2 regions of the Streptomyces sp. NPDC059454 genome follow, and region 2 is predicted to be linked to the other one. Evidence: riboswitches for the same ligand, from Rfam matches in the RefSeq annotation. Region 2 holds a riboswitch; the other holds the start of a gene.
The links. A riboswitch is a leader RNA that binds a small molecule or an ion and turns the genes downstream of it on or off. The one in region 2 is predicted to bind glycine.
Positions count from the first base shown of each region.

Region 1: it holds a riboswitch for glycine, as region 2 does, so the genes downstream of both, gcvP (aminomethyl-transferring glycine dehydrogenase) here and gcvT (glycine cleavage system aminomethyltransferase GcvT) in region 2, are expected to answer to the same signal.

Region 1 covers NZ_JBHYVC010000082.1:12,000-22,662, reverse strand. The annotation lists gene ACFXAE_RS33325 (DNA polymerase IV) at 1-1,264, shown strand, start outside; gene ACFXAE_RS33320 (PRC-barrel domain-containing protein) at 1,275-1,649, opposite strand; glycine riboswitch at 1,764-1,859, shown strand; gene gcvP (aminomethyl-transferring glycine dehydrogenase) at 2,034-4,919, shown strand; gene ACFXAE_RS33310 (ABC transporter ATP-binding protein) at 4,975-6,051, opposite strand; gene modB (molybdate ABC transporter permease subunit) at 6,056-6,883, opposite strand; gene modA (molybdate ABC transporter substrate-binding protein) at 6,880-7,683, opposite strand; gene ACFXAE_RS33295 (molybdopterin-binding protein) at 7,831-8,226, opposite strand; gene ACFXAE_RS33290 (LacI family DNA-binding transcriptional regulator) at 8,258-9,292, opposite strand; gene ACFXAE_RS33285 (DUF5999 family protein) at 9,527-9,727, opposite strand; gene ACFXAE_RS33280 (hypothetical protein) at 10,043-10,627, opposite strand.
Region 2 covers NZ_JBHYVC010000003.1:165,778-176,440, forward strand. The annotation lists gene ACFXAE_RS03350 (ABC transporter permease) at 1-846, opposite strand, end outside; gene ACFXAE_RS03355 (ABC transporter permease) at 848-1,852, opposite strand; gene ACFXAE_RS03360 (ABC transporter substrate-binding protein) at 1,960-3,630, opposite strand; gene ACFXAE_RS03365 (enhanced serine sensitivity protein SseB C-terminal domain-containing protein) at 4,072-4,860, opposite strand; gene ACFXAE_RS03370 (enhanced serine sensitivity protein SseB) at 5,050-5,829, opposite strand; gene ACFXAE_RS03375 (AAA family ATPase) at 5,883-6,551, opposite strand; glycine riboswitch at 6,774-6,874, shown strand; gene gcvT (glycine cleavage system aminomethyltransferase GcvT) at 7,045-8,163, shown strand; gene gcvH (glycine cleavage system protein GcvH) at 8,277-8,654, shown strand; gene glyA (serine hydroxymethyltransferase) at 8,670-9,929, shown strand; gene ACFXAE_RS03395 (L-serine ammonia-lyase) at 10,092-10,663, shown strand, end outside.

The sequences.
Region 1 (10,663 bases), on a different contig from region 2:
GGTGGCCACCGCCTCGTACGAGGCACGGGTCTTCGGCGTCCACTCGGCGATGCCCATGGCGCAGGCCCGGCGGCGCGCGCCGAACGCCGCGTATCTGGTGCCGAGGTTCGCTCTCTACCGGTCGGTCAGCGATCAGGTGATGGAGTTGCTGAGAGCCCTGTCACCGCTGGTGGAGCCGCTGAGCCTGGACGAGGCGTTCGTGGACCTGGAGGCCGGCGGCACGGCCTGGGACGAGCGGTCGGCGCGGCTGGCCGGGGCGAAGCTGCGCGCGGACATACGAGCGGTCACGGGGCTCACCGGGTCGGTGGGGCTCGCGGCCTCCAAGATGCTGGCGAAGATCGCCTCGGAGCAGGCGAAGCCGGACGGACTGGTGCTGATCGAGCCGGGTACGGAGCGGGCCCTGTTGGGACCGCTGTCGGTCCGCACCCTGCCGGGCGTCGGGCCGGCGACCGGTGATCATCTGCGGCGGGCGGGGATCCACACGGTCGAGGAGATCGCCGAGGCCGGGGAGGACGAGCTCGTACGGCTGCTGGGCAAGGCCCACGGGCACGCGCTGTTCGCGATGGCGCTGGCCCGGGACGAGCGGCCCGTGGTGGCCGAACGGGAGGCCAAGTCGGTGTCGGTGGAGGACACGTACGACGTGGACATTCACGACCGGGTGCGGGTCGGTACGGAGGTGCAGCGGCTCGCGGACCGGTGCGTGCGCAGGCTGCGGGCGGCGGGACTGTCGGGGCGGACCATCGTGCTGAAGGTGCGCCGGTACGACTTCTCCACCCTCACCCGGTCCGAGACGCTGCGGGGCCCCACGGACGATCCGGCGGTGGTGCGGGAGGCGGCCGCGCGGCTGCTGGACTCGGTCGACACGACGGGTGGGGTGCGGTTGCTGGGCGTCGGGGTCAGCGGGCTGGCCGACTACACGCAGGAGGACCTGTTCGCGCAGGCGGGCGGGCGCGTGGACGATCTCCCGCAGGAGGCGGCCGAGACCGCGCCCGCGCCGGAGCCGGAGGCGCCCGCCGAGCGGCGCTGGCCGGCGGGGCACGACGTACGGCACGCCGTGCACGGGCACGGATGGGTGCAGGGCAGCGGGCTGGGCCGGGTCACGGTGCGCTTCGAGACACCCGACTCGGAGCCGGGCCGGGTGAAGACCTTCCGCGTCGACGACCCGGCTCTGCAACCGGCGGAACCGTTGCCGCTGGTGTCCCGAAGACCCGGGGAGGCCGAGGGCGCGGGGGCCGGCGGAGGGGCGCGAGCGGAGGGCCGGTGAGCAGGGCGGATCAGGCCGGCTTGTCGTTCCCGGCGAGTTTGCCGAAGTCGCGGTCCGGGAGGGGAGGAGGAGCGGCGAGGTCCAGGCCGTAGTGGTGGTAGAGCTGGAGTTCCTGTTCGGGGGAGAGGTGGCGGCCCACGCCGAAGTCGGGGGCGTCCTTGATGAGGGCGCGTTCGAAGGGGACGTGGAGGGCGCCGTCGACGAGGTCGCTGGGTTCCAGGGGGACGAAGGCGTCCCTGCTGAACAGACCGGTGCGTATCGCCGCCCATTCCGGTACGCCGGTGGCGTCGTCGAGGTAGACCTCGTCGATCGTGCCGATCCGGGTTCCGTTGCGGTCGAACGCCTTGCGGCCGATCAGGTGGCGCGGATCGATGTCGGTCTGCACGGGCCCTCCACTGGTCGCAAACTCATCCGTAAGCACTACAAAACGGCACAATCGGCTGGGCGGCCACTCGAAGGTACTGGTGTGGTGCTCGCTGGTACGCTGGCAAACGGCTGCTGACCCCGTGCGGGAGAGCCCTCCGGACACCATCGGGGGCGCCGAAGGAGCAAATCCTCCCCGGAATCTCTCAGGCACACGTACCGCACGGACGAGGTCACTCTGGAAAGCAGAGCGGATGCCGACGGCTTCCGCTCTCACCGACGGTGAAAACCGGACGCCTTCGGGCCGTCCGGTGAAGCTCTCAGGTTGAGATGACAGAGGGGGAGGCCGTCCGGGTACCCGCGCCGTGGTGCCCCTCGAAGGTCGTCGGACCAGGAGGCCTCCTCAATGACCGCCCCTCGCACTCCGCTCTCCGAGCTCGAACAGGGAATCCCCTTCGAGCAGCGCCACATCGGCCCCGACCACGAGGCCCGGGCCAAGATGCTCGCGCAGGTCGGCTACGGCTCGCTGGACGAGCTGACGGCCGCCGCCGTGCCGGATGTCATCAAGAACGCCGACGCGCTGGACCTGCCGGGTGCCCGGAGCGAGGCCGAGGTGCTGGCCGAACTGCGTACGCTGGCCGACCGCAACGAGGTGCTCGGCTCCATGATCGGGCTCGGGTACTACGGGACCTTCACCCCGCCCGTCATCCTGCGCAACGTGATGGAGAACCCCGCCTGGTACACGGCCTACACGCCGTACCAGCCGGAGATCTCCCAGGGGCGGCTCGAGGCGCTGCTCAACTTCCAGACCGTGGTCGCCGAACTCACCGGCCTGCCGACCTCCGGTGCCTCCCTGCTCGACGAGGGCACCGCCGCCGCCGAGGCGATGGCGCTCTCGCGGCGCATGGGCAAGAACAAGAAGGGCCTGTTCCTGGTCGACGCGGACGCGCTGCCGCAGACCGTCGCCGTGATCGAGACCCGCGCCGAGCCGACCGGCGTCGAGGTCGTCGTCGCCGACCTGAGCGAGGGCATCCCCGCCGAACTCGCCGAGCGCGAGATCAACGGCGTCCTGATCCAGTACCCGGGCGCCTCCGGTGCCGTACGCGACATCAAGCCGCTGATCGACCAGGCGCACGAGCTCGGCGCGCTCGTCACCGTCGCCGCCGATCTGCTCGCCCTCACGCTGCTGAAATCGCCCGGCGAGCTGGGCGCGGACATCGCGGTCGGCACCACGCAGCGCTTCGGTGTGCCGATGGGCTTCGGCGGGCCGCACGCCGGCTACATGGCCGTGCAGGAGAAGATGGCGCGCAGCCTGCCCGGACGACTCGTCGGCGTCTCCGTCGACGCGGACGGGCACAAGGCCTACCGCCTCGCCCTCCAGACCCGTGAGCAGCACATCCGCCGCGAGAAGGCCACCAGCAACATCTGCACCGCCCAGGTGCTGCTCGCCGTCATGGCCGGCATGTACGCCGTCTACCACGGCCCGGAGGGGCTGCGGCTGATCGCCCGGCGCACCCACCGGTACGCCACGGTCCTCGCCGAAGGGCTGCGGGCCGGCGGAGCCGAGATCGTGCACGCCTCCTACTTCGACACGCTGACCGTGCGCGTCGCAGGGCGGGCCGCCGAGGTCGTTGCCGCCGCCCGCGACAACGGCGTCAACCTGCGTCTGGTCGACGCCGACCACGTCTCGATCGCCTGTGACGAGACCACCACCCGGGCGCAGCTGGCCGCCGTGTGGAGCGCCTTCGGGGCCGAGGGCGACATCGAGGTCCTGGACGCGGCCGCGCGGGACACGCTGCCGGACGCCCTGCTGCGCAACGACGAGTACCTGACGCACCCCGTCTTCCAGCAGCACCGTTCCGAGACCGCGATGCTGCGCTACCTGCGCCGGCTCTCCGACCGTGACTACGCGCTGGACCGCGGCATGATCCCGCTGGGCTCCTGCACCATGAAGCTCAACGCGACCACCGAGATGGAGCCGGTCACCTGGCCCGAGTTCGGTCAGCTGCACCCCTTCGTGCCCGCCGAGCAGGCCCGGGGTTACCTCACGCTCATCCACGAGCTGGAGGAACGTCTCGCCGAGGTCACCGGCTACGACAAGGTCTCCCTGCAGCCCAACGCCGGCTCCCAGGGCGAGCTGGCCGGGCTGCTCGCCGTACGCGGCTACCACCGGGCCAACGGCGACGAGCAGCGCACCGTCTGCCTCATCCCGTCCTCCGCGCACGGCACCAACGCCGCCAGCGCGGTGATGGCCGGCATGAAGGTCGTCGTCGTCAGGACGTCCGACGACGGGGAGATCGACGTCGCGGACCTGCGGGCGAAGATCGGGCAGTACCGCGACGAGCTGTCCGTGCTGATGATCACGTACCCCTCGACGCACGGCGTGTTCGAGGAGCACGTCGCCGACATCTGCGCCGAGGTGCACGAGGCCGGCGGCCAGGTGTACGTGGACGGCGCCAACCTCAACGCGCTGGTGGGTCTGGCGAAGCCGGGCCATTTCGGCGGCGACGTCTCGCACCTGAACCTGCACAAGACCTTCTGCATCCCGCACGGCGGCGGCGGTCCCGGCGTCGGGCCGGTCGGTGTACGGGCGCACCTCGCTCCGTACCTGCCGAACCACCCGCTCCAGCCGGAGGCCGGCCCGGAGACGGGCGTCGGGCCGATCTCGGCGGCGCCGTGGGGCTCGGCGGGCATCCTGCCGATCTCGTGGGCGTACGTCCGTCTCATGGGCGGCGAGGGCCTGAAGCGGGCCACGCAGGTGGCCGTGCTCAGCGCCAACTACATCGCCAAGCGCCTCGAGCCGCACTACCCGGTGCTCTACACCGGTCCCGGCGGGCTGGTCGCGCACGAGTGCATCATCGACCTGCGCCCGCTGACCAAGGCGACCGGCGTCAGCGTCGACGACGTGGCGAAGCGACTGATCGACTACGGCTTCCACGCGCCGACGATGTCGTTCCCGGTGGCCGGCACCCTGATGATCGAGCCCACCGAGTCCGAGGACCTGACCGAACTCGACCGTTTCTGCGAGGCGATGATCGCGATTCGCGCGGAGATCGAGAAGGTCGGCTCCGGCGAGTGGCCCGCGGACGACAACCCGCTGCGCAACGCCCCGCACACCGCCGCCGCGCTCGGCGGTGAGTGGGACCACGCGTACGCCCGCGAGGAGGCCGTGTTCCCGGCCGGGGTGAGCGCCGCCGACAAGTACTGGCCGCCGGTGCGCCGCATCGACCAGGCCTTCGGCGACCGGAACCTGGTCTGCTCCTGCCCGCCGCTGGACGCGTACGAGGACTGACACATGCCGAAGGGCCCCGCTCCGACGCCGGAGCGGGGCCCTTCGGCATGTGCGGCTAGGCCGGGTACGCGTGCGTCTGCGTCGCCTTGACGGCCGCCCAGACCGGTGCGCCCGGATGGAGGTCGAGTTCGGCCGCGGCGACCGTGGTGAGGTCGGCCGCCAGGGCGAGTTCACCGGTGAGCTCCGCGCGGATCTGGTTCCCGTGGGTCTCAAGACCGGCGACCGCGCAGCGCCAGAGGTTGCGGGCGCTGGAGCCGGTCGGCCGGTCCCGGTACAGGGTGACGGCGCCGGGCGGGAACGCCACGAAGGCGGGCCCGGAGAGATCCTCAGTGGTACTGACGGCGGGGCCCGCGTCGAGCCGCACCGTGTGGCCGTCGGCCCGCCCGCGGTACAGGTTGAGGCCGACCAGCTGGGCGATGTACTCGGTGCGCGGGTGACGGGCGATGTCGGAGGGCGTGCCCTCCTGCACGATCCGGCCCTGCTCCACGACGACCAGACGGTCGGCGAGCACCATGGCGTCCAGCGGGTCGTGCGTGACCAGGACGGCGACGGCCTCGAACGCGGCGAGATGGCGGCGGAGCCGCGCGCGCACCTCCAGCCGGGTGCGGGCGTCCAGGGCGGCGAGCGGTTCGTCCAGGAGCAGCAGCCGGGGGTGGGTGGCCAGGGCGCGGGCGAGGGCCACCCGCTGGGCCTGGCCGCCGGACAGCCGCCGGGGCTTGGCGCCCGCGTGCTCGGCCAGACCCATGCGGTCGAGCCACTCGGCGGCCTGTGCGCGTGCCTCCGCCTTGCCGGCGCCCCGGCAGCGCGGTCCGAAGGCCACGTTGTCGAGCGCGGTCAGGTGCGGGAAGAGCAGATAGTCCTGGAAGACGACACCCACCGGGCGCGACTCCGGCGGTGTGCGGCGCAGATCCACGCCGTCCAGCCGCAGATGGCCGGCGCCGAACGGGGCGAGGCCCGCGAGTGCGCGCAGGGCGGTGGTCTTGCCGGCCCCGTTCGGGCCCAGCAGGGCGACGACGTCACCGGGCGCGGCGGTCAGCGCGATGTCCAGGCGGAAGGAGCCGCGGTCCACGACCAGGTGTGCGTCCAGGCCCTCGGCGGCGGCGTTGGGCATGGTCCCGGGATTCTTCGGCATGGTGTCAGACGGTCCTCATCCAGCGGTCCCGCAGCCCGGCCAGTACGGCGATGGACACCGCCAGCAGGACCAGGCTGAGGGCGATGGCGGCGGCCGGGTCGTTCTGCAGGGCGAGGTAGACCGCGAGCGGCATGGTCTGGGTGCGGCCGGGGAAGTTGCCGGCGAAGGTGATCGTCGCGCCGAACTCCCCGAGGGCCCGGGCCCAGGCCAGTACGGCACCGGCCGCGATGCCGGGAGCGATCAGCGGCAGCGTGACCCGGCGGAACGCGGTGAAGCGGGAGGCGCCCAGGGTGGCGGCCGCCTCCTCGTAGCGCGGGTCGGCGGCCCGCAGCGTGCCCTCGACGCTGATGACGAGGAACGGCATCGCCACGAACGTCTCGGCGAGGACGACGCCCGCGGTGGTGAAGGGCAGGGTGATGCCGAACCACGCGTCCAGCCACTGGCCGACGACGCCGTTGCGGCCCAGGGCGAGCAGCAGGGCGACACCGCTCACCACCGGGGGCAGCACCAGCGGGAGCGTCACCAGGGCGCGGACCAGGCCACGGCCGGGGAAGTCCGTACGGGCCAGCAGCCAGGCCAGCGGAACGCCGATGACCAGGCTCAGCGCGGTCGCCGTCGTGGCGCAGAGCAGCGACAGGCGCAGCGCGTCCCACACCTCGGGGCTGGTCAGCTGCTCGGGGAGGCTGCGCCAGGGGGCGCGCAGGAGGAGGGCGAGGAGCGGGACCAGGAGGAACGCCAGACCCAGGAGGGCGGGCGCGAGGAGGGCGAGGGGGACACCGCGGCCGGGGGCGCGGGGGCGTGCCTTCCGGGAGGTTTTCCGGCCGGTGGTCATGGCTTCAGGAACCCCGCCCCACCCAGCACCTTCTGGCCCTCGGGGGACTTCACCAGCGCCACGAACGCCTTCGCCGCCGACGGATTGGGCGCGTTCTCGAGCCGGGCGATCGGATAGTCGTTGACGGCCTCGGCGGACTCCGGGAACTCCACACCCGCCACCTTGTCACCGGCAGCCTTCACATCCGTGCGGTACACGACGGCGGCGTCGGCCTCCTTCAGCTCGACCTTCGTCAGGGCGCTCTTGACGTCCTGCTCGTACGAGACCGGCTCCAGCTCGACCCCGCCGGCGGCGAGAGCGGTCCGCGCGGCGGCTCCGCAGGGCACCGTCTCGTCGCACAGCACGACCTTGAGGCCGGATGCGGTCAGGTCGTCGAGGGAGTCGATCGCGTGCGGGTTGCCCGGCGCGGTGGCGATCTCCAGCCGGTTGCGGACGAACGTGCCCGGTCTGCCCGCCGTGTGTCCCTCGTCCGTGACGAGCTTCATCGTCCTGGCGCTGGCCGTCGCGAAGACGTCGGCCGGTGCGCCGTTGTTGATTCCGGCGGCCAGTCCGTCGCTGCCGCCGAAGTTGAAGGTGACCTCGGTCCCCGGGTGTTCCTTCTCGAAGCGCTCGCCCAGCGTCGTGAAACCCTCCTCCAGCGAGGCGGCCGCGAAGACGGTGACCGTGCCGGTGATGCCCTGTCCGCCGGACTCCGCGGACGCCGACGTATCCGAGCCGGACGCGGAGCAGGCGCTCAGCACCAGTACGGCGGCGGCTGTCCCGGCGCCGGCGATCCGACGGGTCCGATGCGAACGGGTCATGTCGGAGGACTCTCTCTGTGGGCCGGTGGAAGAGCCCGCAGAGCCCTCCCGATACGTCGATCATACTGACGCATCTGCCAGGCGTTCACCCTGTTCCTCATCGCAGGAGCGAGGGGAAGTAGTCAGAGGTCGTGCATGTGCGGTCACTCAGGTGCGGTCGATGTGGACGTTCGTCGACTTCACGCGGGCCGTGGCCTCCATGCCGACCTCCAGCCCCAGTTCCTCGACGGCCTCCCGGGTGAGCAGCGACACGAGGCGGTGCGGGCCGGCCTGGATCTCGACCTGGGCGACGACGTCGCCGAGCTTGATCGCGGTGACGATGCCGGGGAAGGCGTTGCGGGCGGAGGTGTACGGGGTGCCCTCCTCGACGGCGCCGGACCCGGCGAGTTCGACGGAGAACGCCGCCAGGTCCCGTCCGTCGACGAGCCGGCGTCCGCCGTCGTCGCGGTGGGTGGTGATACGCCCCGCGTCCGCCCAGCGGCGGGCGGTGTCCGGGCTCACGCCGAGCAGCCTCGCTGCCTGGCCGATCGTGTAGGACTGCATGCCGGTCACGATAGGCGGTGCCGGGGGTACGTCAGCCCCGCTCGGCGGGAGCCGCCGTGCTCGCCCGGACGACGAGGTCCGTGGCCAGTTCCACGCGGGGGGAGTCCGGCTGTTCGTCGCGGGTGAGACGGAGCACCGTGCGGACGGCGAGTTTGCCCATGTCGGCCAGGGGCTGTCGGACGGTGGTCAGCGGCGGCGCCGACCAACGGACTTCCGGAAGGTCGTCGAAGCCGACCACGCTCATGTCCTCCGGGACCCTGAGCCCCCGGCCGCGCAGCGCCTCGATCGCCCCCAGCGCCATCTGGTCGCTGGCCGCGAACACCGCGGTCGGCGGCTCCGGCAGGTCCAGCAGGACGTTGCAGCCCGCGAAGCCGGACTCCGGTCTGAAATCGCCGGGCACCACCAGCGATGCGTCGAGCGTGATGCCCGAGCCTTCGAGCGCCGCCCGGTAACCGTCGAGCCGCGCGCGTGAGCAGAGCAGCCGCGGTGGCCCGGCGATCATGCCGATCCTGCGGTGCCCCAGGGCGAGCAGATGTTCGGTCGCGGCCAGACCGCCCGACCAGTTGGCGGCGCCGATGGTCGGCACGTCCAGGGCGGGGGAGCCCGCCGGGTCCACGACCACCAGCGGCACCCCCAGGATGCGCAGCTCCTCGTGCAGCGTGGATTCCAGCGCCGAGGTCACGAGGATGACGCCGTCGGACGCGCGGGCCCGCAGGTTGCGCATCCACTCCCGGGCGTCACCGGAGCGCCCGTGGATCGCCGACACCACCGTGCCCACCCCGGCGCCGTGGGCGACCTCCTCGACACCGCGGATGATCTCCACGGCCCAGGGGCTGTCGAGGTCGTTGAAGACGAGGTCGAGCAGGGCCGCACGGGAGGGGGAGGCGGCGGGGCGCTTGCGGTAGCCGTGCCGGCGCAGCAGGTCCTCGACCCGGGCGCGGGTCCCCGGGGAGACGTCGGAGCGGCCGTTGACCACGCGGGAGACGGTCGGCACGGAGACGCCGGCCTGCCGGGCGATCTCCGTGATCGTGACTCTGCCCCCGGCGTCGACCCTCTGTGCTGCCACTTGCCCCACCTCCGTGACGAAACCCGCGGAATGTCCAGGAGTCTTCCGGAAAGCGGGCGCCCGTGGGAAGGCGTCGCGGGGCGGACTCCTGCCGGAAGGGCCGGCCGGTCACCCTTTCCACGTACCGGACTACCGTGAGTGATCCATCCCCGACACGCGCGGGGGCCGGCGCGCGGGAGGTTCCGCGTCCGGCCCCTCGTGTCCCCGGGCGGGCCCCGTTCCGCCCGGTCGTGCTCAGGCGGTGGTCAGGCTGGCGCCCCGGGGACGCTGCGGGGCGATGATGCTGCCGTCGGGCAGGAGTTCACCGGTGTCCTCGAAGAACACGACACCGTTGCACAGCAGGCTCCAGCCCTGTTCCGGGTGGTGCGCCACGAGACGGGCGGATTCCCGGTCGGCGGAGTCGGCTGAGGGGCACGGTGGCTGGTGCTGGCACATGGGTGGGATCTCTCGCTCTGTGGTGACCTGTGAGTCGGCTGTCGTTTCAGTTCCGTGGCGTGAAGCTTCGTTCATGGCCGCCCCCCGTTGTGATAAGTCGGTCGGAAACCAGTGTTGCCCCATGGGAGACGATCCGCAGGGATTTCGCGGCACCGCTCCTCACAGGGTGATGACGCGTCACCCGCGCGGACGGTTCATCTCAACTGCACTGTCACTTCGGGTGGTTCACCGTGGCCGGATGGGGCTAGTCCTCCCGGGAACAGCACGTACCCCGCCGCGTCGGGAGTTCCGGACGGCGGGGTACGCGGTGTCTTCTCAGGCGGGTGAGCCGAGCAGGCGGGTCGGTGCCACCCGGTGTGTCAGGACCGGGAGCAGGTCGGTGAACCGGTGCGGGCGGTGGGCCGCGATGCCGGGCGGTGCCGGGGCGAGCGGGACGAGCAGATCGGTGGCGGCCGGGTGGCCGGTGGCGCCGTCCGCGGTGGGATCGCCGTGCAGCCAGAGCGCCAGCATGTAGAGGCTCGGCACCGAGAGCAGCCGGGGCTGGTACGGCTGCGCCATGGCCTCGGCCTGGCGCAGCGCGAGCTCGGTGGAGGCGATGTAGGGGCCTTCGAAGAAGCGGGAGAACGCCCAGCCGTCGGCGGTGAGCACGGCGTCCGCGGCGGCCACCGCGCGGTCACCGGTGCGGATCAGGAAACGCCAGCCGGCCAGCCGGGTCGAAGTCCCGCCGTCGGGGGCGGTCCGGTCCAGGACGTGCACGGGGAGAGGCAGCTCGGCTGAGGCGGGTCCCTGGGCGACGAGCAGGGAGGGAGTTCGGGCTTCGCGGACCGCGGTCGGAGAGGAGAGCGCGGTCAGGACGGAACGCAGTGCGGGCGCGGGAGCCGGGGGGACATGCAGGGGCATGGTGGGTCGCCTCTCATTCGAAGGCACAGTGGCGCG
Region 2 (10,663 bases):
GTCGAAGAACCGCTGCGCCTGGGTGAGCATGACGCCCCACTCGGGGATGGCCGGGTCGGGGTTGCCGAGGCCCAGGTAGGACAGGGCGGCGGCCTCGATGATCGCGGTGGCCAGGGAGAGCGTGGCCTGCACGATCACCGGGCTGAGCGAGTTGGGGATGATCTGCGAGAGGACGATGCGCCGCTTGCGCACACCGAGGGACCTGGCCGCGAGCACGTACTCCGCACTGCCCTGGGCCAGCATGGAGCCGCGCAGCAGCCGGGCGAAGACAGGGATCTGCACGACACCCACGGCGATCATCACTGTGGTCAGCGACTGTCCCATGACGGCGGCGATGGACACGGCCAGCAGCAGCGAGGGCATCGCCAGCATGATGTCGATGAAGCGCATGACGACGGAGTCGACGCGCTTGCCGGTGTCACCGCCGAGGGTGGCGAAGGCGCCGGCGAGGCCGCCGATCAGGAAGCCGATGACCAGGCCGATCAGTGTGGCGACGACGCCGACGAGCAGCGTCTGGCGGGCACCGACCAGCATGCGGGAGAACATGTCCCGGCCGAGGTGGTCGAGGCCGAACCAGTTCTCGCCGCGCATGCCGACGAACTCGCCCCGGTTGGGGAAGACCTCGTTCCGCCAGGTCTGGGCGGTCGGGGAGTGCGGGGCGAGGTAGGGCCCGACGATCGCGAGGACGATGAACAGGGCGATGACGACCGCACCGATGATCGCCATCTTGCTGCGCTTGAGGCGTCGGAACGCCTCCCGCCACAGGCTGGCGCCGGTGCTGGTCTCCTTGGTCGCGGCCAGTTCCGCGAGGCGCTGGATCTTGTCGGTCTTGGTGGCGACACTCATGTCAGTGCACCCGCACTCTCGGGTCGATGAGGCTGTACGCCAGGTCCACCAGCAAGTTGATCAGGACGTATATCAGCGCGATGAACATGATGAAACCGACGAGCACGGGGTAGTCGCGACCGTCGATCGCGGTCCGGATGAAGGAGCCGATGCCTCCGAAGGAGAACACGGACTCGGTCAGGACCGCGCCGGACAGCAGGGAGCCCGTGAGCAGGCCGACCGCGGTCACCACGGGGAGCATCGCGTTGCGCAGCACGTGCCGGCTCCGGACGACGCTCCGCTTGAGGCCCTTGGCCTCGGCGGTGCGGACGTAGTCCTCGTCCTGCACTTCGAGAACGCTGGCTCGGGTCATGCGCACGATGACCGCGAGCGGGATGGAGGCCAGGGCGACGGAGGGCAGGATCAGGTGCATGATCGCGTCCCAGGAGGCGTCGAACTCCCCGGTGAGGATGCCGTCCAGGACGGCGAAGCCGGTCACGTCCGTGGCGTTGATGCCGGTGTCCTGACGTCCGTAGCTGGGGAAGAAACCGAGCTCGACGGCGAAGACGCCCTTGAGGATCAGAGCCAGGAAGAAGACCGGGATGCAGATCCCGATCAGCGATCCGGAGACCGCGCTGACGTCGAGCCAGCCGCCGCGGTTGCGGGCCGCGAAGTAGCCGAGCGGGACACCGACGACCACGGCGATGAGGATCGCGAGGAGGGACAGCTCCACGGTCGCGGGGAAGCGCAGGACGAACTCGTCCCACACCGGCTGACCGGTCTGGGTGGAGGTGCCCAGGTCGAGTTCGGCGATGCGCTTCAGGAAACGCCAGTACTGGACGTAGACGGGCTGGTCCAGCCCGAGCGCGCGGTTGATGCGCGCCACTTCGGCCTCGGTGGCCTTCTCCCCCAGGATCGCTGAGGCGGGTCCACCGGGCAGACGGTCGAGCCACAGGAAGAGCAGAACCGACAGGCCGAGCAGCGTGGGTATGAGCTGGAGCAGTCTTCGTACGACGAGACGCAGCACCCCGCATGCCCCTTTCTTACGTGATGTCTTACATGAATGGACCCGCCCGGTCGCCGAGTTGCGACGACCGGGCGGACCCCCCGTTTTGGTTTCCTACCGCTGTTCGCCTACTTGAAGGAGGTCTCGGCGAAGACTTCCTGGGTCAGCGGGGAGACGTTCGGCGGGTTCACGTTCTTGGCGAAGGCGATGGCCGGCGGGGAGGACGAGACCGGGACACCCGGGAGGTACTCCATGATGGCCTCGTTGGCCTTCTCGTACGCGGCGACGCGCTCCTCGGCCTTGCCCAGCTTCGAGCCGGCGTTCACGGCCTCGAAGACCTTCTTGTCCTTGAAGCCCCACTGCTTGTCGTACTCGGCGAACCAGGTGCCGATGAAGTTGTAGCCGTCGTTGAAGTCACCGGTCCAGCCGAGCATGTGCAGGTCGCAGGAGCCCGCCTCGGTGGCGTCCAGGTAGTCCGGGGCCCACTTCATGGCCTTCGGCGTGACGGTGATGCCGGCCTTCTCCAGGTCGGCCTTCATCAGCTCGAACAGGTCCTGCGGGGCAGGCATGTACGGGCGGGTGACCTCGGTCGGGTAGCAGAACTCGACCTTGAGCTTCTCCTCGCCGGCCTTCTTGAGGAGTCCCTTGGCCGCCGCGGTGTCGTACGGGTACTTCTTGACGTTCTTGGAGTAGCCCGCGATGGTGTCCGGCACGAACTGGTCGGCGACCTTGCCGCCCTCGGGCAGCTGGGTCTTGACCAGGTTCTCCTTGTCGATCGCCTGCGCGATCGCCTGGCGGACTTCCTTCTTCTTGAGGGCCTTGTTGGCCCCCTGGCTCATGCCCACGTAGAAGAGGTTGAAGACGCCACGGGTCGGGACGACGTAGCCCTCGTCCTCGAGGGTCTTGACGTCGGCCGGGGCGACGAGGTCGTAGCCGTCGATGTCACCGGCCTGGAGCGCCTGGCGGCGGCCCTCTTCGGTGTCGATGGTGCGGAAGACCAGGTTCTTGATCTTGGCCTTGTCGCCCCAGTAGTCGTCGAAGCGCTCAAGGGTGACTTCCTTGTTGCCCTTGTTCCACTTCGTGATCTTGTACGGGCCGGTGCCGGCGACCGTGCCGGCCTCCTGGCTGTACTTGGGGTAGGTGATGGCGTCGCCCTTGGCGGTCGCCTCTTCCTTCGCGTACGCCTGGAGGGCCTTCGGCGAGTGGATCGCCAGGGCCTGGAGGGAGAAGCCGCCGGGGAGGTTGGCGGAGGGCTTCTTGACCTCGATGACGGCGGTGTTCTCGTCCTTCGCGGTGCAGGACTTGTAGTTCGCCTCGGGCGTTTCCTTGTCCTCGTTCTTCGCGAAGCCGCCCATGATGGTCTGCCAGTAGTAGGAGACCGCGCTGGACTGGTAGGTGCCCGTCCAGTTGAACCAGTGGTCGTAGTTGGCGCAGACGGCCGCGGCGTTGAACGCCTCGCCGTCGTGGAACTTCACGCCCTTGCGGAGGTTGAAGGTCCAGACGGTGCCCTTGTCGTTGCTCGACCAGGTCTCGGCGAGGCCGCCGACCAGCTTGGTGCCGCCGGACTCGTGCTCGAGCAGGGCCTCGAACGCCTGACGCGTCACGCGGAAGGTTTCACCGTCGCTCGCGAGGGCAGGGTCCAGGGAACCGGGGTCACCTGCACCGGCGAACACGAAGGTGTCCTTCTTGCCGCTGCTTTCGTTGTCAGCGTCCCGTTCGCTGGAGCAGCCCGTGGCGATCAGACCGACCGCCACCGCGGCCGTGATCGCCCGAGCGCCTCGGGACTTGAATATGCGCATACTGGGGCCACTCCGGGTCCGCTATGTGGATGCATCTTGACCGGCCGAACACTACAGACGATCGCAGGGCGTCAGGAACAGTCCGGATAGCGGTGATACCTACCTGAGATCTGAACAGTTGACATAAGGGACTGTTCAGGCGTCCCTTCGTCAGGATTTAACCCGCCGGACACAGAACGACCTTCCCGACCGCCGCCCAGGTGACGCCGGACGCCGTGAAGAACGAGTGAAACCGCAGGTGACAGGCGGTCAACGGACTGTCGCTGAGTGCGCATGGCCGAAAATCTGGCGTGAAGCCGACGGTGTGCGGCGGGCGGTACGGACGCACCGACTCCGGTTCGCGCCCCTGTCCACTCCGTGGACGGTGACACCCCGTCAGTACGGTGACGTCCGGGCCGGTCAGCCCCGGTGCGCGGGCGGTCAGCCCCGGTGCGCGGGCGGTCAGCCCCGGTGCGCGGGCGGGTAGCCGTAGGCCGCGGCGGGGGACGCCGCGGCGCCGTGGGCCTCGCGGTCGTAGAACGGGCGGGAGTTGGCGCGCAGCCACATCGCGACCGGGTCGTGCCCGTCGGACATCGCGACGGTCGACACGGGCAGCCCGTCCGGGACCGCTCCGAGGGACTGCTGCATCATCGCGCGTACGGCGTCCACGGCGGGCGGGGAGGTGTCGTACACGTCCAGGCCGATGGCGAGGTACGGGGCGCCCAGCGCGGGCTGCACCCAGGCCCGGCGCAGGGCGCGGACGGCCGGGGTGCGGTGGGCGTTCTGCGCGAGGAGGGCGTAGAACTGCGGGATCTCGATGGCCGGTTCGGACAGCCGCAGCGGTCCGGCGGGCTGACGGTCCAGGCCGCCGGCGATCCGGCGCAGGTCCAGCCAGGGGATGCCGACGCCGCCGCCGGGGGCGTGCGGATTGAGCCAGAGCCCGTAGTGGTCGGGATAGAGCGCGCGGGCCACTTCGAGGCCGTCGACCACCTCGTACGACCGGTTCCAGCCACTGGCGGACAGCTCCTGGGCCGAGGTGACGCAGGGCGCGTAGCCTAGGCCGTCGACCTCCATGTTCCCGTACTGGGCGTCCGAGGAGCCGGCCTGGCCGTGCCAGAGCAGCATCCAGACCTGGCCGGAGGCGGGGGTCGCGAGAGCGCGCAGCAGCGCCTCGTACGCGTCGTAACGCCCGGGCGTCACCTGGCGCAGCATGTGCTCGACCTGTCCGGCCGCCGCGGTGCCAGCGCTCACTTGTATCGCCCCTCCGTACCTCGCCAGCGGATGAACCTAGCTTAAGCCGACGCCGTGCGGCGGGCTGCTGTGCGGCAAGCGCGCAGAAGGGCTCGGGGCTGCGCGTCGTCCGGCGGGTGCGGGTGCGTTGTGGTTGACCGCGCCCGCGCGGCGGAGCCGCACATCGATACAGCCCCGCGCTCCTGGGGGCTACAGCTCGCGTCGGTAGAAAGGGTGAACCTTGGTGCGGAGCCAGTCGCCCACCGGGTCCTGGGCTATGTCCAGGACGATGAGGTTGACCGGCCAGGGGGCCGGGGTTCGGCCCAGGGCCCGGCCCAGGGCGTTCAGGGGGAGGGTGCGGGCGTCGCCCTCCCACTGGGAGAGTTCCACGCCGATGAAGAGGACCGGGTCGGCCGTCTCGATCGCGGCGAGGCAGCGGCGGGCGGTGGTCACCACGCCGAGGGAGTCGAACTCCGCCGAGGCCGCGGCGAGGAAGTCCAGCGGGTCGTCCTGCCAGTCGGGCTCGAACAGCCGGACCCGGCCGCCGGCCGCCGGACCGTCCAACGGGCCGCGTCCGGCCCGGCACAGTTCGGCGACGGCGGGCGGCGGCAGCGGAATGCCGACCACGCCGCCGGGGTTCACCGCGATCCCGGCCTGCGGCGGCAGGCCGCGGGCGAACTCCACGGCGGGCGCGACGGTGTACGCCAGGTGGGAGCCGACGACCTGGCGGAACTGCTCCTCGGAGCTGAAGACGGGGACGTAGGCCTGGCCGTCGATCTCCATGGTCGGCAGGTCCAGCGAGCCGCTGTCCGGGCCGCCGCCGTTCGGCAGCGGGACCCAGACGAAGCTGCGGCCCAGCACCTCGACGATCCTGCCGCCCGCCGAGGGGACGCCCAGGGAGGCCGAGAGCACCTCCTCCAACTCGTTGCCGGGCCATCCGCCGTGCGGGTGGGGGTGTGCCTGTGCCGGGAAGTCCGCCGGGAAGTCCATCTGCCTACCGCCTGCTGCCTGGAACCACTGCTGTGGCTGGAAAGGCTATCCGGTCAGCCCGTGAAGCCGACCCGGCGCAGCGTGTCCGCCGCGTCCCGGTCGATCAGGACCGCCGAACCGCAGCCCGCCGGCAGCGCACCCCGCTCCACCGCGCGCAGCAGCCGCTCGCTCGCCGCGCGGTGCCGCAGGAACGCGTACCGCGAGACACCGCGCCCGCGTTCGCGCTGGCCGGCCAGGGCCTGCTGCGGGGTGACGTCGAGCAGCAGCAGATGCAGGCTCGCGCCCCGGCGGCGGGCCTCGCGGGCCAGCCAGCGGCGCACCCAGGCCTGCGTACCGCAGTCGTGCACGACGACCGGTCCACCGGTCCGCAGCACGCGGCGCAGCCCGGCGTAGTGGGAGAGGCGGACCAGCGGGCGGTACACCGCGTACGGCAGGAGGCGCGGCATGCGGCGTTCCCAGCGGTCCCGGGTGTCCTGGGAGTCGACGCGGGTGCCGCGCACCGTGTGCCGCATCAGTGTGGACTTGCCGCTGCCGGGCAGCCCGGTGACCACGACGAGGTCCCGGGGTCCGAAGAGCAGGGCGCGCGGGCTGCGGCCGGCCCGCGCGCGCAGATCGCGGACAACGGGCGCCGGCAGCGCGCCGCGGGCCCCCCGGGCCTGAGCGGCCGGCTGCTGGGGCAGCGTGACGCCCGTGGTGGTGGCGCACGCCGTGGTCCTGTTCACCGTGATCGTCCTCCCCTGGGGCCGGGTACGAGTACCGATCCCCGCCGAGTGTAAAGAAAAGGTAATGCCGGGGTCTGTCGTTTCCGTCCGTTTCCTGAAACAGGCTTGTCACAGCCCCTTGTGACGGCGCCCGCACACCCTGTGCACCCCCTGGGAAGGGTCCCCCTGCCGCGCCCCCGCGATGCGTGCAATGATGGGCGCGCCAACTGCATACCGGCCGCTTGAATCCGCGCGGGAGAGTCCTCGGCACCGTTTGCCGCCGGGGCGCCGAAGGAGCAAGTCCCTCCCTTGAATCTCTCAGGCCCCGTTACCGCGCGGGCGAGGCACATCTGAAAAGCGGGCCACCGAAGGGCATCCAGCAGTGCTCCGGTGGCTCCACCCAAGGTGCAAGCCAGGACGCCCCCTGTGGGGGCGGTCATGGCGAACCTCTCAGGTTCCGATGACAGATGGGGAGGAAACGCCCTCGCCTGTCATGCCTTTGGGAGACCGACCGATGAGCAGTACCGAACCCCGCCGGACCGCGCTCGATGCCCTGCATCGTTCGCTCGGCGCGACGATGACCGACTTCGCCGGCTGGGACATGCCCCTGCGCTACGGCTCCGAGCGCGACGAGCACAACGCCGTCCGTACGAAGGCCGGCCTGTTCGACCTCTCGCACATGGGCGAGATCACCGTCACCGGCCCGGAGGCCGCCGCGCTCCTCGACCACGCCCTGGTCGGCAACATCGGGGGCGTCAAGCCCGGCCGCGCCCGCTACACCATGATCTGCCGTGAGGACGGCGGCATCCTGGACGACCTGATCGTCTACCGGCTCGGTGAGTCGGAGTACATGGTGGTCGCCAACGCCTCCAACGCGCAGACGGTGCTCGACGCGCTCGTCGAGCGTTCGGCCGGCTTCGACGCCGAGGTCCGCGACGACCGCGACGCGTACGCGCTGCTGGCCGTGCAGGGTCCCGAGTCCCCGGCGATCCTCGCGTCGCTCACCGACGCCGATCTGGACGGCCTGAAGTACTACGCCGGTCTGCCCGGCACGGTCGCCGGTGTGCCCGCGCTCATCGCCCGTACCGGCTACACCGGTGAGGACGGCTTCGAGCTGTTCGTGAAGCCCGAGCACGCGGTCGAGCTGTGGCAGGCGTTGACCAAGGCGGGCGAGGGCGCCGGCCTGGTCCCCTGCGGGCTGTCCTGCCGGGACACGCTCCGTCTGGAGGCCGGCATGCCGCTGTACGGCAATGAGCTGAGCACCTCCCTCACGCCCTTCGACGCCGGTCTCGGCCGGGTGGTGAAGTTCGAGAAGGAGGGCGACTTCGTGGGCCGTACGGCGCTCGCCGAGGCCGCCGGGCGCGCCGCCTCCGAGCCGCCGCGCGTCCTGGTCGGCCTGGTCGCCGAGGGCCGCCGGGTCCCGCGCGCCGGGTACGCGGTCGTCGCCGGCGGCGAGGTGATCGGCGAGGTCACCTCCGGCGCACCCTCCCCCACCCTGGGCAAGCCGATCGCGATGGCGTACGTCGACGCGGCGTACGCGGCGCCGGGCACCGAGGGTGTCGGCGTGGACGTCCGCGGCAGCCACGAGCCGTACGAGGTCGTGGCGCTGCCGTTCTACCAGCGGCGGAAGTGACACCGTCGTAGACGGCTTCACGCGCGTGGGGTGAGCACGTCGTGCCTGCTCACGGGCGCCGTACGCAGTCCCCTCAGTCATCAGCAGTTCCCCCGTACAGGAGAGTCCAGGCCATGAGCAACCCCCAGCAGCTGCGTTACAGCAAGGAGCACGAGTGGCTGTCGGCCGCCGAGGACGGCGTGTCGACGGTCGGTATCACGGAGCACGCGGCCAACGCGCTCGGCGACGTGGTCTTCGTCCAGCTCCCCGAGGTCGGTGACAGCGTGACCGCGGGCGAGACCTGCGGCGAGCTGGAGTCGACCAAGTCGGTCAGCGACCTCTACTGCCCCGTCAGCGGTGAGATCACCGAGGTCAACGAGGACGTGGTGAACGACCCGTCGCTGGTGAACTCGGCCCCCTTCGAGGGTGGCTGGCTGTTCAAGGTGCGCGTCACCGACGAGCCGGCCGATCTGCTGACCGCCGCCGAGTACGACGCCGAAATCGCCGGCTGAGGAGTCTGTAGCCGCATGTCCGTTCTGAACACGCCCCTGCACGAGCTCGACCCGGCGGTGGCCGCCGCGGTCGACGCCGAGCTGCGCCGCCAGCAGTCCACCCTCGAGATGATCGCCTCGGAGAACTTCGCCCCGGTCGCGGTCATGGAGGCCCAGGGCTCGGTCCTCACCAACAAGTACGCCGAGGGCTACCCCGGCCGCCGCTACTACGGCGGCTGCGAGCACGTCGACGTGATCGAGCAGATCGCCATCGACCGGGTCAAGGAGCTCTTCGGCGCCGAGCACGCCAACGTGCAGCCGCACTCGGGCGCGCAGGCCAACGCGGCCGCGATGTTCGCGCTGCTCAAGCCCGGCGACACGATCATGGGTCTGAACCTCGCGCACGGCGGGCACCTGACCCACGGCATGAAGATCAACTTCTCCGGCAAGCTCTACAACGTGGTCGCGTACCACGTCGGCGACGACGGCCAGGTCGACATGGCCGAGGTCGAGCGCCTCGCCAAGGAGAACAAGCCGAAGCTGATCGTCGCCGGCTGGTCGGCGTACCCGCGTCAGCTCGACTTCGCCGCGTTCCGCCGGATCGCGGACGAGGTCGGCGCGTACCTCATGGTCGACATGGCGCACTTCGCCGGTCTGGTGGCCGCGGGTCTGCACCCGAACCCGGTGCCGCACGCCCACGTCGTGACGACGACCACGCACAAGACCCTCGGCGGCCCGCGCGGCGGGGTGATCCTCTCCACGGCGGAACTGGCCAAGAAGATCAACTCCGCGGTCTTCCCCGGTCAGCAGGGCGGTCCGCTGGAGCACGTGATCGCTGCCAAGGCGGTCGCCTTCAAGGTGTGCGCCACCGAGGACTTCAAGGAGCGCCAGCGCCGCACCCTGGAGGGCGCCCGCATCCTGGCCGAGCGACTGGTCGAGGACGACGTCAGGGCCGTGGGCGTGGACGTGCTGTCCGGCGGCACGGACGTGCATCTGGTCCTGGTGGACCTGCGCGACTCCGAGCTGGACGGACAGCAGGCCGAGGACCGCCTCCACGAGGTCGGCATCACCGTCAACCGCAACGCGATCCCGAACGACCCGCGCCCGCCGATGGTCACCTCGGGTCTGCGCATCGGCACGCCCGCCCTGGCCACCCGCGGCTTCACGGCCGAGGACTTCGCCGAGGTCGCGGACGTGATCGCCGAGACGCTGAAGCCGTCCTTCGACGGGGAGGCGCTCCGGGCCCGGGTGACGGCACTCGCCGCGAAGCACCCCTTGTACCCCGGTCTGAAGTAATTTCGTACGCTTTTACACGTACGGACATCAGGGGCATCGCGCACACTGGGTCAGTGGGCGCGGTGCCCCGCACCATGCACCACTGCGTAAACGATCCCTCTTCTCCGAACCACCCCTCCCCCGGTGGACAGCGTCGTCCGCCGAACCCTTAGGAGTCCTCCCGTGGCCATCTCGGTCTTCGATCTCTTCTCGATCGGCATCGGCCCGTCCAGTTCGCACACGGTCGGCCCGATGCGGGCGGCCCGGATGTTCGCCCTGCGGCTGCGCAACGAGGACCTGCTGGACTCGGTCGCCTCGGTCCGGGCGGAGCTGTACGGCTCCCTTGGTGCCACCGGCCACGGCCACGGCACGCCCAAGGCGGTCCTGCTGGGCCTGGAGGGCGACTCGCCGCGCACGGTGGACGTGGAGTCGGCCGACGAGCGGGTGGAGAAGATCAAGGACGGCGGCCGGATACGGCTGCTCGGTGAGCAGGAGATCGCGTTCTCCTTCGACGACGACCTGGTGCTGCACCGCCGCAAGACGCTCCCCTACCACGCCAACGGCATGACCCTGTGGGCGTACGACGCCTCCGGCGCGGAACTGCTGACCAAGACGTACTACTCGGTCGGCGGCGGCTTCGTCGTCGACGAGGAGGCGGTGGGCGCGGACCGCATCGTGCTGGACGACACCGTCCTGAAGTACCCCTTCCGCACGGGCGACGAGCTGCTGCGCCTGACGCGGGAGACCGGCCTGTC